Regions from separate parts of the Streptococcus sp. 27098_8_134 genome, predicted to be linked through region 1. Evidence: predicted binding sites of a transcription regulator. Region 1 holds the regulator's gene; the other holds the start of a gene.
The links. Region 1 encodes HrcA, which represses chaperone genes, less so after heat shock. Its sites were predicted from a motif close to TTAGCACTCNNNNNNNNNGAGTGCTAA; they were not measured.

Region 1 (8,225 bases):
AAGACCAGCAATTTTACCAGCGTCTTTAGTCGCTTGACGTTGTGCGTCGTTAAAGTAAGCTGGCACTGTGATAACCGCTTTGCTGACTTTTTCACCAAGGTATTCTTCTGCATAGCCTTTCAAGTATTGCAGAATCATAGCTGAGATTTCTTGCGGAGTGTATTCTTTGCCGTTAGCAGCTACTTTTTCAGATGTTCCCATTTTTGATTTGATGGAAATGATTGTATCTGGATTTGTTACTGCTTGACGTTTTGCCGCATCACCAACGATGATTTCACCATTTTTGAATGACACTACAGATGGTGTTGTACGATTTCCTTCTGGGTTTGCAATGATTTTGCTTTCAGTTCCTTCAAGAACTGCAACTGCTGAGTTTGTTGTACCTAAGTCAATACCGATAATTTTAGACATATTTTTACCTCTTTTTACTTTAATTTTATTTTCAATACTCTTTGGTTCGTTCGCTCATTAAAAGCAAAGCTAAACGAATGTTTTCTTTCTTCATAGTTTATTGTCGTTTCGGACAAGATTTTTCAAGTTTTCTAGCCTAGTTATAGACCACTACCATTGCTGGGCGCAAAATACGATCATGAAGTTTGTAGCCTTTTTGGAAGACCTGTGCGATAGTGTCAGCTGGGTGCTCATCGTCAGCTGGAACGGTTTGAATGGCCATGTGATAGTTATGGTCAAAAGCTCCGTCAGCTGGGATTTCTTCGATACCCTCTTCTTTGAGAGCATGAATCAAGCTTTCCTGCACCATTTCCAGTCCTTTTTTGACATCATCTGTCAGACCTTCAACGGCAAGTGCGCGCTCCAGATTATCTATCGAAGGCAAAATAGCTTTTGCCAAGTCCTGGCTGCGGTACCTTTGCAGCTGCTGGCGTTCTTCATTTGCTCGGCGCTGGATGTTCTGCATTTCTGCATGAGCACGGAGATATTTGTTTTCAAAATCTTCTGCCCGCTCATTAGCTAGTTCTAATTCTGATTTTTCAGGGCTTGCTGATTCAGCTTGCTCAGCTGTTTCTACAGCTTCCTCTTTTACTTCTACATCTTCTGGATGTTCTTCTTGTTTATGTTTTGCCACAAGGCACCTCCTTTTTAGGAATATTTATACTATATTTAGTGGACTTCGTAGTGATTACTGCTAAGGTATCGATAGAAGTCGGTCAGTTTCATGGTCAGCACGCGGTTGACGACATTCATCTGACTGACCAGCCGTTGGTAATCAAGATTGACCGGACCGACAACTGCCAGCACCCCAAAGCCTCGATAAGGAATCAGGAATTTGCTGGAAATTAGTGTCAAATCAACCAAACAGCTTTCTCTACTGTCTGCCACGCGCACGCTTTGCATCTGATCTTCGGCCAAACTGTCGCGAATCTCAAAAGCTACTTTCTGCGGGTCATCAAAAAACTGATAGGCCGTCAGGTCTGAGAATTCCAAGAGCTGAACCTTGCCAGACAGAATCACATTTTCCTTGAAAATATCACCAAAGATATGCTCAAAAAGCTGAATGACATTGTCCGTCGTAGTGAAATAGCGTTGGATAATCTGCGGAATTTCCGTTCGAATCTTGTAATGGATGTCCAGCACTGTCTGTCCCAAGAACCGCTCCCTTACTAGGCCTTTAAGCCTGTCCAGATCTTCTCTTAGGAAGTTGCGCGGAATCATAAACTGACTGGTAATGGTATTGGACTCATCCAAGGTGAAGACCGCCAGAGCCGTGTGCTGACTGAGCACAACGATGTCAAAAGCTGTCAAACGCTGCCGACTGGGTTCTACATCCAGTGCAACAACCGTGCATCCACTGAGCTTGGTCAAAAGGTCTGCTGCCTGTTGAAGAATGTCCTCCAAGTTGAAAAACTCATGGTCAAAGGCTTTGATAACCTCATAAAGTTCATTCTCAGCGAGACGATCAAAGGACAGAGAATGCTTGACAAAGTACTGAAAACCAGCCACGCTAGGCTTACGGCCGCTGGACGTATGCGCCTTTTCCAGAAGCCCCTGCTTTTCCAAAGCTGCCATATCGTTTCGGATAGTAGCACTACTGGAATTGATGGAATCCTGCAGGGCTTTGGAGCCGACCGGCTCGTGAGTCTTAGTAAAGATATCAATAATCAAATTCAAAATCTCATTTTGACGCTCCGTGACCACGGCATCACCTCCAATCAAGATTCTGCTGTCAATTAGCACTCAATCACCTCGAGTGCTAACTCATGATTCTATTATACACTCTTCTACTCCAAAGTCAAGACAAAAACTCAAAAAATTAGCACTCTTTTTACAAGAGTGCTAAAAATCAGTCTAGCGACCTAGATTAGTCGTCCAAGATTTGCAAACGGCGCATCAAATAGAAAGAAATTCCTGTAAAAAGAAGCAGCCAAAGTAGCAGAGCCAAAAATTCTCCGCTCCATAAATGGAAATGAGACCAATCTTTCATATAACTAGTAAAGAGGCCCATAAAGCTATAACGCAGCACCTTAAATAAATCCTCGCTCATATTTGAAAACATAGGAATAAATGCCGCCAAGAGCATGGCTGGAACACTAAGGGATTGTGCCATGACCTGATTTTTACAAAACAGACCAACCATTAAAAAGAAGAAAATTAAGACCAGCATGGTCAATAAGAGTACCAAACTATAGCTAAATACATGATTAGAAAGCTTAGCTCCTACCAAAAGTGGGGTAATGACGATATAAAAGCTCCCAATAATCGCTGGCCAGATTAAGGCGGAGAGAATGTATTGACCCGCTGTCACACCAGCCAAGCGCAAACTTTGCAAATTATGTTTTTCTCTTTCCTCAGCTAGGATGATGATGATAGGTGTCCCAACTGACATGGCTAGAGAGAAAGGCAGAGAGATCGTAAGCAACATAATAGCTAGTTTATCCACTCCAATTTCCTTACCTACTCCATTCAGAGAAAAAATAAATTTATAGAGAAAAACAAGGAAAATCGGCATAAAAACCTGCAATAGAATACTTTTATTAGCTAGTGTCACTTGACCTCTCAGCCAAATCATACCTTTGAATTTATTAGACATTTAAGGTACCTCCTGTCAACGTGATAAAAACATCTTCCAAAGTTGGTTCGCAGGAATGAATACTGATAACGTTGGACAAATCCAAACCACCTTGCAGTTCATCAAAGGTAACTGTCTTCGTCGTCAAATCTTCATATTCTAAACGAACCTTCTTATCTGTATTATACTTTTGGATTATCTCATGCGGACTGCCCACTTCGACTAATTTTCCTTTACTTAGCAAGGCCAAGCGATCACACAAGAGGGTAGCTTCTTGCATATCATGAGTCGTCAAAAAAATAGTTGTCCCCTGAGCTTTTAGTTCTAGCAGTAGTTCATGAATGGTGCGAGAGGTTGACGGATCCAAACCACTGGTTGGCTCATCCAAGAAGAGCAATTTAGGTCGATTAATCAAGGCGCGAACCAGTAACATGCGCTGCTTCATACCGGTAGATAGTTTTTCAGCCACCTTGTTGCGGCTATCATAGAGTCCCACTTTCCGGAGAAGTTCATCGACTTCTGTCATCTTAACACCAAAGAGCATAGCATAGGCCTTGAGATTCTTATAAAGTGACATCTTTTCATAAAAACCACTGCCATCGCTGACAATCCCAATCTGCTCCAGGACTTCTACCTTTAAATCCTCAACCGGTGCAGACAGCACATGAGCTGTCCCAGCATCTGCAGACAACTGACCAGTCAAAATATTGATAGTCGTGGTTTTACCAGATCCAGATGGTCCTAGGAAGCCAAAAATCTCTCCCTCTTGGATGGAAAAATCGATTCCTGCCAAGGCTTCTTGTTCCTTGAATTTCTTTTTCAAGCCTTGCACTTCAATAATGGTCTTTTTCATTGTTTTCCTCGCTTTCACAACAGTATTTAACAAAACTGCAATCAATCTTTCAGTTCCTGCCTCATTTTCCAAAAACGCAAGGCAATATGGACCAGTTGACAGAACAGAATGAGCAATATGACACAGTCTATTGCTAAGATTGATTTGAATAATAGACTTGCTTTCAAACTTTTCTGGGAAATATCTAGAATGAGATAGGTAGTGACACACAAAACCATGATGGCCGGCAAAAATCGCCATACAAGTAAACGCTTGACCATTTCTAGCTTAGACCATGCGTCATTATAGATTTCAAGATCGCTGTCTGCATCAATCTGAGAAACCGGCTTGCGGAAATAAGAAAATTGATTAAAGTTTGCAATATGCTCCCAGCCACAATCCTCAAACAGTTGATAATAGGATTCTTGCTCCGCCTTCTTTATGGGGCGAAAATCTAATTGATAGGCCACGTCCTGAGGCGGACAGGATTCAAATGTATAACGAACCGCAACAAGAAAGGGAGAATAACTTACTTTTTTCAATTTCCAGCCTTGGCTGTGCATTTGTTTAAAATAAGCTGCTTCTCTGTCATAGTCTGCAATGGTAAAGATTTTATAGACAATTTTCTTTTCCATCAAACTTCCTCCTTACTATTGCGGTAAAGGCGCTCAATCCGCTGGATTTCCAACTCTAAAATCTGCTTCCCAAGCTCCGTGATAGAATAGAGCTTTCTCTTTTCTTCCTCACGAACAAAGGCAATCAGACCATCTTTTCCCATCTTTGCCAAGGTTCCGTACATGGTTCCAGGGCTGATAGATAGCTGTCCTTCTGTCAGATCCTTGACTTTTTGAGTAATACTGTAGCCATGCCTTTCTTTCTGAAGACAGAAGAGGATATAAAAACCTGTCTCTGTCATTGGCACATAGACTCTCCTAAGCTTTTCTGTCAGTCCACTCATCTTTTTATCTCACTTTCACCTCGATATATCGAACCTTGATATAAAAATTATATCGCAGTTCGATATAGTTGTCAAGGATTTATAAATATTTTTTTACAAAAAGTAATTCATTTTTATCTATCAATACTTGCAGCTGATTTGATCAGAAGCTAAAAGGATTAGAGACCTGCATCCTGATAAATCAGCATAAAAAAAGCCAGGAACACCTGACTTACTTATTTATTTTCCTGCTTCCTTGAGCAGGGCGATGTATTCTTCCAGAACCAGATTGTGCTTCTGCATATACTGGGCATTCTCCACACCGACATAGCGGTAATGCCAATTCTCAAAGTCAACTCCGGTAATATCACTCTTGCCATCCGGATAGCGAAGGACAAAACCATACTGGGGAGCTAGCTCCGCAATCTTGGCAGCCAATTCATCCTCCTGACCTTCTGGTGCGCTCATATCAATAGCCAAGCCCGTTTGATGCTCGCTGGCTCCTGGAAGCTGCACCTGCTTCAGCACGATGCTGACTGCTTCTTCATTTGACAAGCCTTTGGCGACTTCCCCAGCAACTTTTTCGTTATAGAGCTCCTCCTGCTCCGCTCGGCTGCGATAGCCAGAGATTAGAGTTTCTTCAGGAGCTATCGCCTGGGCTGCTGCTAGGAATTGCCGAGTATTTTCAGCAATGCGGCTGTCCACCTGCACCTCTCCAATCTGAGTCAGTTCAGGTGTCTTTTCTTCTTGCTGGTTGTCTCGATTGACCAATATCAAATTCCAATCAGTAGAAGAAACCTTGGGCAAATCAGACTGCGAGCTCTCTGAGCCAGAAGAGCCTTTCGTAGCAGAACTGCTAGATGAACCCGAAAACTGAATCTTTGCAAGCAGATCTTGTAACAAGGACGGACGGAAATAAATCACCGTCCCTCCAGCTACTAGACACAAGACGATTAACAATAAAAACGTTAACCCAATCTTCTTAGACTTCGATTTTCTCTTTTCTTTGCGATGTTTAGCGCGCTTCAACTTCTTCCTCCATTACTTTGGCACCGGCCTCTCGATAAGACATGTCTCCGACGCAAGCTACTGTGAATTTACCGTCTTCATAGTCTACAACCGTCACACTGCCATTGTCCAAACCATGAGGCCGAGTTCGATTGATTAGATAGACAAAGGTTCCGATGGTCATGCCGTGGCTGACTACAAGAGCATTGCCACCACCAGTAGCTTCCAACTCCTCAGCTATGGCTGAAAAGCCTTCCCAAATTCGGCCGCTAAGCTTTTCCCAATTTTCTGCCCAGCCTGCTGTATCGACTTCTACAAGGCCTTCTGCCAACTCAGCATAGCTAAGCTGATGAACATGCTCAATATTGAAAACCCGGGGCATCACACCCATAAAGAGCTCTCCATCATAACCACCATCAAAACTGCCAAAGCACCATTCGCGAATCCGTTTGTCAAAGGTATAAGGAATCTGATCTGTCAGGCCCAGTTCCTCTAGAATAATGCCCATGGTCTGAATAGTCCGGCCGCTGTCGCTGGAGCGGGCCAATTTGAAATCAAGTCCAGCTTCTCTCAAGCCAATGCCCAACTCATGAATGCCACGTTCCCCAACTTCAGTCAAAGGGGTATCAGACCAGCCTTGAGCTCGACCGATAGTATTAAACATGGTTTTGCCATGACGAACCAAGTATAATCTTGTTTTTGCCATTTCATTTCCTCCGTTGTTCTTTTCACATTATACCATTTTATGAAGAAATTGGCGCCATCTGGCTTTCAAAGCAAAAAGCAGGAGTCTCAAAACTCCCGCTCATTCTTGATTTTCTCGGTCCAATATAGCTGCGCCGATCTGACGGTAAGACACATCGCCCAGAGCTTGAATGCTGAAGCGACCATTTTCATACTCCAACACTGTGACACTGCCATTGTCGACATTAGGATTTTTCGTGATATTCTCATCAACCAGATAAGCCAAAGTACCAATGGTCATGCTGTGGCTGACGACCAGAGCATTGCCACCGCCAGAGGACTCCACCTCTCTAGCAATGGCTTCAAATCCTTCTAAAATCCGACCGCTAAGCTTGTCCCAAGGCTCAGCCCAGCCAGCCGAATCCACTTCTACCAGGCCATTCGCCAAATCGGGCCAACTGAGTTCTTTGTAATTATCCGTCTTAAGAACTCGTGGGATAACACCATGAAAGAGCTCACCCCCATAAGCACCATCAAAACTGCCGAAACACCACTCCCGGATGCGCTTGTCATAGCGATAGGGAATCTGGCCAGTCAGGCCCAGCTCCTCTAGGATAATCCCCATAGTCTGAATAGTCCGGCCGCTATCACTGGAAAAAGCCCTGACAAAAGGCAAACCCGACTCTCGCAATCCGATACCCAGCTCACGAATACCGCACTCACCTTTGGCAGTCAGCGGGGTATCAGACCAGCCCTGAGCTCGGCCGATAGTATTGAACATGGTCTTGCCATGACGGATAACATAGAGTCTTGTTTTTGACATACTTCACCTCTTTTATTTTTCCTTTGTTTATTATGGTATATTTTGAAAAATGCCTTTGGCCTCTTTTAGATTGAGAAGAGGGAGAACTCGGTTTCCCACTATGATAGACAGTGGCTCACTATGGAGTCAGCATCTAATCAACTATAGAGACTTAATATGAACTTTTACGGCACTGACACACCCAAGAATAATGTACAGATAATGGAGCCAATAATTAAGACCAAACTGTCCGGATAAAGCGGCTTCATTGATAGCAATAATGGCTTGCAAAATATTGCCTTCCCCTTGGTAAAAAGAATTGGCATAACCGATTTGAACAGCTAAAAAGCTCATCGCTAAAGTAAAAAAGAAACTCACTACAATTCCCAAAACAGAAATACCTTTGACAATTTTTTCATAGCAAGCAATGCTAAATAGCAGTGTAAAACCTGATATGAAGCCCATGGCCAAGGATGCACCTGTCAAAAAGAAGACAAGACATGCACCAAGTAAGCTCGTCAAGAATGCTCCGAGAACACCCAGAAAATAATGTATTTTCTGCGGATTTTGATGAGGAAGGGAGCGCTTTGTCGCCTTATCCAGCGAGATGGAAACCATCCGCTCATAGCTAGATGGCGTGAGAAAGAGCCAATCTCCTTTGAACTGATACAGGGCCACATCTCCGGTTTCACCGGTTTTCTCACAGGCGCTAACCAGCCCTTGCTCCTCAAAGTAGCGGGTGCAGTCCTCGATAGCCTCCTCCAAAATATCCGGCAGCAAATCCCGATCCTGATCAGCCAAAATCTGACAGGCTAGGCTGTAGCCAGCTCTCTCAAAATCAATCAAAACCTCGGAATCGTTAATCAGAGCTTCCAAGGTATCTCGACCGATATAACCTTGCTCACATCTGACCGAGAAAAAAATCGCAAATTCGTCG
Region 2 (8,225 bases), on a different contig from region 1:
AGATGATCACACACCGAGCATATTCCTAAGGATGTCTTATAAATTTTTTGGTTTAGGAATTAAGAAAGATTATATATATCAAGTTTTGATGTGCTTCACGCTTACACATCCAAGCGGCCTTCCCCGTAGTTCTGAGCAACTAATCTGTTCTAGGAAACATCTTAGTTGCTTTTTATTTTAAAACAACTATATTACGGAATATCATAGTATTGATTAATAAAAAAATACAATATAATGACCGATTATAAAACAAAGCTTACTTGTTCCTACTTTCTAAAAAAAAACTGCTGCTGGTCTAGATTTTGCTGATAAAAAATCTCTGTCCCTTAAAGGAACAGAGATAAAAATTATTTCTTCTTCGCACGGAAGGCAATGAAGCCTACCAAGCCTACTAGAGCTACTCCAGCAGCAATCATGATCCAGCTAGCATTCTCACCAGTCTTAGGAAGACCCTTCTTAGTTACAACATTATAGGCATTTCCTCCGCCAGTACCATTATCTGATTCGATAATCACATCAGTGCTTCCTGTACTGCTGCTTGAGCTAGAAGTCGTGCTACTGCTACTTGAGCTAGAAGAACTACTGCTGCTACTCTTAGAGCTATTGTCCGAGCTAGGTTTCGGCGGTCTTGGAACTCCTGGAACTGGTGTATTAGTAATGTTCATACCATCAACAGTAGCTGTATAACCATAAACACGGTCTTCAGTAACGGAGTAAACAATATCTTTTCCATCTGCGCCAGTCGCTGGCAAGTCAGTAAATTCATACTTCCACTCGCCCTGCGCATTTGGACCGACTTCCTTAGAAGCAACTTCAACACCATTAGCATGGAGACGAACAGTAATCTTGTCTGGACGTTTGCCATCTTTATCATTGTCGTCATTCCAAGTCTTGGTACCTGAAGCGGTAATCAAGGCCTGACGGTTGGTAAAGTCTTTATAAATAATACCAGAACCATAATTTTTGAGCTGAGCCGCATTGACCTGAATCTCTTCATCTGACAGTTGGTAACCTTCTGGTGCCTTGGTTTCCTTAATCAGATAATGCTCCTTAATCAAGTTGCTGAAAGAAGCAATCCCGTTAGCATCACTGGTTGCTTTTTGAACAATTGTCACACCATCTTCATCGTATAATGTGAATTCAGCACCTGCCAAGGCTTTACCAGCTTCATCTTTCTTAGTCACCTGCACACCGTAGACATCTCCATGTGCATAGCCGTTTGCACGTTGGTAACGGACAGCAACTGATGATTTTTGCTCTTCAATATTATCTGCTCGCATAATTGCTTCGTTCGGGAAGACAGTTCCGTCAGCCGGAATTGTTGGGAAATTAACACGGTAGCGGACATAGAAGCCTTCATTGGCACCGATATGCCCCATGTTAATGGTAAAGGAACGCTTGTCAGCAGCAAGATTAATCGTATAATTTGCTGTCACATCCTCGCGTTGCTGACTTAGTCGATAAGAGTTATCAGCTGGGTCAACAACCCATGAACCTTTAAGAATTTGGAAGCTGTTAAGATCAATTTCTCCGGTATTAAAGCCCAGAGTATCTGAAATAACAACATTATCCAGTTCTTGATTTTGTTGGTTGATATTCAGACTGTAAGTAATGCTCTTGATATTATCCGCATTATTCCAGCCATATTTTATGAAAGTATAAGGAGTTGCTTGGCCAGGAAGACCTTTGTAGTCAATTTTTCCATATTCGACAATCTTCTTGCCAACGATAAGTTTCAGAGGGATTGAGCCTTTATCTCTGGCTACTGTATGATCAACGCGAGCTAAAAGGTGAACTTTCCCTTCAATATGAGAGCGAGTCAGGACATAGTCTGTATAAGTCAGTGTAAGCTGCTTAGAGCTTGCATCAACCACAGCTGTCGCTACGAGATTGCCGTCATCATCTTTGACTTCAAAATCAGCTCCCTCCAAGGCAAACTCAACAGGAAGTCCAATGGTAGTAGTATCTCCTGGCTGAACCTTGCCGTAATTGAAGGCAAAGTTTGCGTCAATTTGAAATTTTTCCCAAGGGGAAAGGCCGTCAGTCAGTTCTTCACCCTTCTGATTGTAGACATTGATTGATGTGATAACATCATCTACCGTGTTAGCTCTGGCAGATTGACTGCTAGAAAACAGGCTAAAGAGGAGCACAAAGACTACTGAGAAAAAGCGCGCAATAGTATGAGATATTTTTTTCATAAATAATCCCTCCATTTTTCCTTTTTTCCTTTTTATTGAACATGTAAAAATATTAAAATTCTTTTACATTTCCAATATACTACATATATTAGACTAGCATACGATTGACTATAAGTCAACTATTTACCTTTACCAGTTCAGCTTTTGTAGACAATGTGTAAACCAGTTTATTTCTCCAAAAACCTTGTCATATAAGAATTGAAAACCATTTCCTCCGTCATCTCCTTGTATTTTCTTGAAACAAAAATGTAATATTTTGTCACATAATAAATGAACAAATATGAATTATATGACCATAAATATTCATATATATAAATTTGTTTTTAAAAACAAGCATAATTATTAATGCTTGTTACATAACTAGTCACAGTAAAAAAACTGAACAAATCTGCTCAGTTTTCTAATTGATAAATATAAGACAAAGATTATATCTAATTTATACGAATATATAATCCCGTTATTTTCTACATCATACCGCCCATCATGCCTGGATCCATAGCTGGGGCCGGGCTTGCTGGTTCTGGTTGATTAGCTACTACTGCTTCGGTTGTCAAGATAAGACTGGCAACAGAAGCGGCATTTTGCAAGGCTGAACGGGTCACCTTAACTGGATCAATGATTCCAGCCTCAATCATGTTAACCCATTCGCCAGTCGCGGCATTAAAGCCTGTACCAACTTCAGAGTTTTTCAGACGGTCAATGACGATTGAACCTTCAAAGCCTGCATTCAGAGCGATTTGACGAACAGGCTCTTCCAAGGCGCGGAGAACGATGTTACGTCCAGTCCCTTCATCCCCTGCCAACTCAAGACCTGCAACAGCGTCCAGTACGTTGATATAGGCCGTACCACCACCTGATACAATTCCTTCTTCTACCGCTGCACGGGTTGCGTTAAGGGCATCTTCGATGCGGAGTTTCATTTCTTTGAGTTCTGTTTCAGTTGCAGCTCCAACCTTAATCACAGCTACACCACCAGACAATTTAGCCAGACGTTCTTGCAGTTTTTCACGGTCAAACTCAGAAGTGCTGCTTTCAATCTGTGACTTAATAACTGCCACACGGTTAGCAATGGCTTCAGGATTGCCTGAACCTTCTACAATCACAGTGCTGTCCTTATCAACAGTGACTTTAGAAGCTTGTCCAAGCGCTTCAATCGTAGCGTCTTTGAGCTCTAGACCAAGGTCATCTGTAATCACTGTACCGCCTGTCAAAATAGCGATGTCTTCCAACATAGCCTTACGACGATCGCCAAAGCCTGGTGCCTTAACAGCTACGACATTAAAGGTTCCGCGAATCTTGTTAAGAACCAGCGTTGGCAGAGCTTCACCGTCCACATCATCTGCAACAATCAAGAGCGGACGATTGGTTTTCAAGATGTTTTCCAATAATGGCAGAATCTCTTGAATGTTAGAAATTTTCTTGTCAGTAATCAAGATGTAAGGATTGTCCAGTTCGGCTACCATTTTTTCATTGTCGGTTACCATATACTGAGACAAGTAGCCACGGTCAAACTGCATTCCCTCAACTACATCCAGCTCAGTTTCCATTCCTTTGGACTCTTCAATGGTAATAACGCCGTCATTGCCAACTTTTTCCATAGCTTCAGAGATGTACTCGCCGACTTTCTCGCTGCGAGAAGAAACGGCAGCAACCTGAGCAATAGCTTCCTTGTTAGAAACTGGCACTGAGTTAGATTTTAGGGCTTCAACTGCTGTCGCAACGGCTGCTTCAATCCCGCGGCGGATACCAATTGGATTAGCACCAGCTGTAACATTTTTAATCCCTTCGCGGACGATAGCCTGTGTCAAAACAGTTGCTGTTGTTGTTCCGTCACCAGCGATATCGTTGGTCTTTGAAGCAACTTCTGACACCAGCTTAGCGCCCATGTTTTCAAAATGGTCTTCCAGTTCGATTTCCTTGGCAATGGTTACACCGTCATTGGTGATGAGGGGTGAGCCAAATGATTTTTCCAAAACGACATTGCGGCCTTTAGGACCCAAAGTCACCTTGACAGTATTTGCCAAGATGTCAACTCCACGAACCATACTGCTTCTTGCATCTGCTGAAAATTTAATATCTTTTGCCATTTTATTATTCCTCTCTTCTAATCTTACTCGACAACTGCTAGAATATTGGCTTCACTGACTAAGAGATAAGCTTCATCTCCGTCCTTGACTTCCACGCCTGCGTGATTTTCTACGAGAACCTTCTCTCCTTCCTTGACACTCAGGGATACCAGCTCACCGTTCAAAGTACGAATACCTTGACCGACTGCGACAACTTCAGCTGTCTTAGTCGCTGCTTGGCCGTTGCCTGCAATGACAAATCCGCCAACTTTCTGCTCTTTTTCTTCTACTTTTAAGACCACACGGTCTCCTAATGGTTTTAACATAGTTTTCCTCCAAAGATTGAATTTTTAGCACTCTAAACTATCGAGTGCTAATCTATAGTTATTATTTTATCACTTGGTCAGAAATAGTCAAGAAAAAAACCGGCTAGATGAAAGAAAAATTTTATTTTTTCTTCGCTTGGTCCTAAACTCAAAAAAACAAGTCCGAGCTAAAATCCTCTCAGACTTGTCTTTAGGGGGAATGTCTATCTTGCAAGTTTTAGTTTTGCTTCAAAATCATCAATCACTTTTTGCAGATTTAGGCGCCCTCTATAGATGCCATAGCCAAATACGAGCATGGCTAAGATCCCTAGTAGAGATAAAACGATTCCTGCAATCAGTGCTAGGAGATTGGTCTCATGAAAGAGATAAATCAGAACAAGACCGATGCTGGCAATGGCAAAGAAGAGACTGAACCAGCGTCCTAGATTTTCAATCATATGCTTCTGGTAGTGAATTTCTGTTTCATAGCCTTGAATCAATTCTTGTTCTGTCATGATCTTCTCCGTTCTTTCTTTTACTCTGCTCAAACAAATTTGTATTAGACTAGCTGCAAATCGGACTTACTGCCAGCCTAAAATTGAGCGAGAATTAGTATTTAAGTTGAGGGTCAAAGATGCCAAGCGCTACACCAATCAAAGCAATGACAACCAAGAGGAGCATAACGAGGTTTGGTGATACTTTTTTCTTGGCCATCAGCCACCAACAAAGGGTGATAAAGCCAGCTGTTAAGAGACCTGGATAAACACCATCAATCTTTTCTTGCAACTTCAGGAAAGCTTCGCCATCAGCATTTTTCAGCTCTAATGAAGTCGTTACAGATACCCAAGTTGCAGCAACTGCCCCGATAACCATACCGCCAATGACACTGATTGCCTTACGAAGCGCCTGTCCTTTAGGTCCTACAAGGAATTCTACCGCCTTGTCCCCTAATTCATAGCCTTTGAAGTAGGCAAAGCGCATACCGCCATAGATGAGAACATTCCAGACAAGGATGTAGAAGAGAGCGCCGATAGGATTTCCACCTTTAGAGAGTCCAAGGGCAATCCCCAGCAGAACTGGAATCAAAGTTCCAACAACCAAAGAGTCACCGATACCTGCGATAGGTCCCATGAGACCGGCACGCATACCATTGATAGTTTCGCCGTCAACAGCGTCACCATTGGCACGCGCTTCTTCCAAACCAGCTGTAATCCCCACTACCAAAGCTCCAAGCTGAGGTTCTGTGTTGAAGAAAGCTGTATAGGTCTGCATAGCTTCTTTCTGCTCAGCTTTGTCTTTGTAGAGTTCTTCCACGATTGGCAGCATAGAGGTCAAGTAGCCGAAAGTCTGCATGTGCTCTTGAGAGAAGCAAGTCAAATGACCATAGTACCAATGGTGGAATGATTTCGCTAAAGTCTTTTTAGTTATTTTCTTTCTTTCAGCCATCTTAGATATCCTCCTCATCGTCATCAAAATCAGCTCCACCAGCCGGCGCGGTTACTCGAGCTGATTTGATTACTTCCAATTCATAGTAAATTACTGCAAAAATCAATGAAACAACTGCACTGGCAACCAAATTAAGACCAAGTGACTTAGCCAAGGTGAAGCCCACAAAGAATGGGATAAAGTCAGCAGCCTTGGTAACGATTTGTTTCAAGAGAATGGCAATACCGACACATGGGAGAAGAGCTCCGACTGTAAAGAGGGATTTCATGATGAAGCCATCCATTGGCAGGTGAGTCTTCATCAGTTCAACCATATTCGGACCAAACTTCGTGATGATCATGGTTGGGAGGAAAGAGAAGACAAAGTGGGAAATCCAAGGATAGACCCAGTCAACAGCGTAAAGCTTTTTGAATTCGCCTTTTTCAACAGCTTTCCAGCCAATGTGCTGCCAAAGCAAGTTTGTAGTGGCTGTTCCATAGAAGAGAACTGTACCGATAGTACCAACTGCTGCTCCGATTGGTGCAGCTGCTGCAGCGATAGCAGATTCAGAGGTGATGCCTTTAGAGTGAACAAATAAGATTGCAAGAGGAATCCCAATGTAAGAGATCGCCCGCACGTCAGCGGAAACTGTACCACCTGGTGTTACCAGAGCGATATAGAGGACCTGAAGGGCTACCCCAACCATAATCCCTGTTTTTAAATCTCCAAGAATCAAGCCACTAATCAAGCCTCCGACCAGAGGACGTCCCAGAGTGTAGTTACCAATACTAGAACCACCCATACCAGGCATAGAAGCTAAACTAGCAAAAAGACCCAGTAAAGCGGCTTGCAGCCAAGAAATTGTCATAATAGACTCTCCTTTTCATTATTGTAATTAAAAACCAAATTTAGACTTGAAATCGCTCCAGTAACCAATGGAAACATCTGGTAAGAGCTGGAATTTGACTTTGTAACCAGCTTTTTCCATTGCCTCAATCGCTTCTGCCTCTTCCTGGGTGATGGACTGGTTGTTGCCCAGCTTAACAGCTCCCGGACGGTCATTAGCAGGACCGACGATGATTTCCTTAACATCCCCAGGTACAAAACCTTGGTCCACTAGGATTTCCTTCATATCCACAGGATTTTTCGTAATGAGGAAATAGCGACTATCTGACTCTGTGACCTTGCCTGATTTTTCCTTGAAGGCTTCCTTGGTCCAAACAAAAGTCTTCTTGTCAGAAGCTCCCTTGTAGGCCTGAATCAAAACCTTGTTTCCTGCCGCAGCATTATTAACTGCAATCAAGCCATCACAAGGGTATTCCTTAGCCCAGCGAGTGACTGTTTGACCGTGGATCATGCGGTCGTCAATCCGTACAAATGATACTGTCATCTTTAAAATCTCCTTTTATCTTTTATAATGTATAGCGGAAGCACTAAATGTCGTCTTCATCTTCGTCAGCTGCATCGCTTACGACTTCAAATTCCTGCAAAGCAGCTGTGGCCTCGGAAAGGATGGCCTGAGCCAGCTCTTTTCCGTCCAAGATGTCTTTCATAACCAAGCCAGTAAGTCCCATGGTCAGGTTCAAACCTCCCAAGATAACTGCTGAGTCGAGCTTACCCATGTCAGCTAAGACGCTAGCTGCTGTCGTCAGAGGACTGCCTCCTACAATATCAGCCAGAACTAAGACACTGTCATCAGCGCTTAAGCCAGACAAGGCCTGAGTAAAATCAACTGCAAAATCATCAACTGACTTACCTTCCTGAAGACCGACCGCAATCACCTGATCCGTCTTGTCTCCAGCAAACATCTTCAAGGAACTCTGCACGCCTGCAGCCAGTCCCCCATGGCTGACCAGTACAAGGTATTTCATCTTTCCTGCCTCCTTTATCCTTCAACTTCTTAGCCAAGTCAGGCTTTAGATGACGAAGGATTTATTGATGATTTTATTGTACAGAATATGGAACCGGTTTCATATTGTCAAATGTCATTTTGCCCAGATGACATTTGTTAGGAAAAATATGACAATTGTCATATTGGTCTAGTCAGCTGTGCTTTTTTCTGGCTTAATTAGCAATAAAAAAGAAAGCAGATTATTTTCCGCTTTCTATTTCTCTTTGAATGCTCGGCAAGGCACTATCAATCTCTTGATTCTGCATAGCATTTTGAATCAGATAGTCCATCCGGTCCATCGTATGACGGTCCACTTCCAGACTGATGTCAATGATGGAGC

Region 2: groES (co-chaperone GroES) is a predicted target of HrcA. The motif match lies at 4,615-4,641, and genes of this name have one in related genera.

Annotation. Positions count from the first base shown of each region.
Region 1 is NZ_JAPVYD010000003.1:333,216-341,440, reverse strand. It holds gene dnaK (molecular chaperone DnaK) at 1-411, opposite strand, end outside; gene grpE (nucleotide exchange factor GrpE) at 548-1,084, opposite strand; gene hrcA (heat-inducible transcriptional repressor HrcA) at 1,120-2,154, opposite strand; gene O3620_RS09040 (ABC transporter permease) at 2,318-3,046, opposite strand; gene O3620_RS09035 (ABC transporter ATP-binding protein) at 3,039-3,878, opposite strand; gene O3620_RS09030 (DUF2812 domain-containing protein) at 3,920-4,492, opposite strand; gene O3620_RS09025 (PadR family transcriptional regulator) at 4,492-4,815, opposite strand; gene O3620_RS09020 (D-alanyl-D-alanine carboxypeptidase family protein) at 5,035-5,823, opposite strand; gene O3620_RS09015 (histidine phosphatase family protein) at 5,810-6,508, opposite strand; gene O3620_RS09010 (histidine phosphatase family protein) at 6,608-7,309, opposite strand; gene O3620_RS09005 (hypothetical protein) at 7,451-8,225, opposite strand, start outside.
Region 2 is NZ_JAPVYD010000001.1:858,687-866,911, forward strand. It holds gene O3620_RS04065 (Cna B-type domain-containing protein) at 348-2,198, opposite strand; gene groL (chaperonin GroEL) at 2,663-4,285, opposite strand; gene groES (co-chaperone GroES) at 4,309-4,590, opposite strand; gene O3620_RS04080 (hypothetical protein) at 4,794-5,084, opposite strand; gene O3620_RS04085 (PTS system mannose/fructose/sorbose family transporter subunit IID) at 5,179-6,033, opposite strand; gene O3620_RS04090 (PTS sugar transporter subunit IIC) at 6,017-6,862, opposite strand; gene O3620_RS04095 (PTS sugar transporter subunit IIB) at 6,890-7,384, opposite strand; gene O3620_RS04100 (PTS sugar transporter subunit IIA) at 7,428-7,865, opposite strand; gene O3620_RS04105 (ABC transporter substrate-binding protein) at 8,086-8,225, opposite strand, start outside.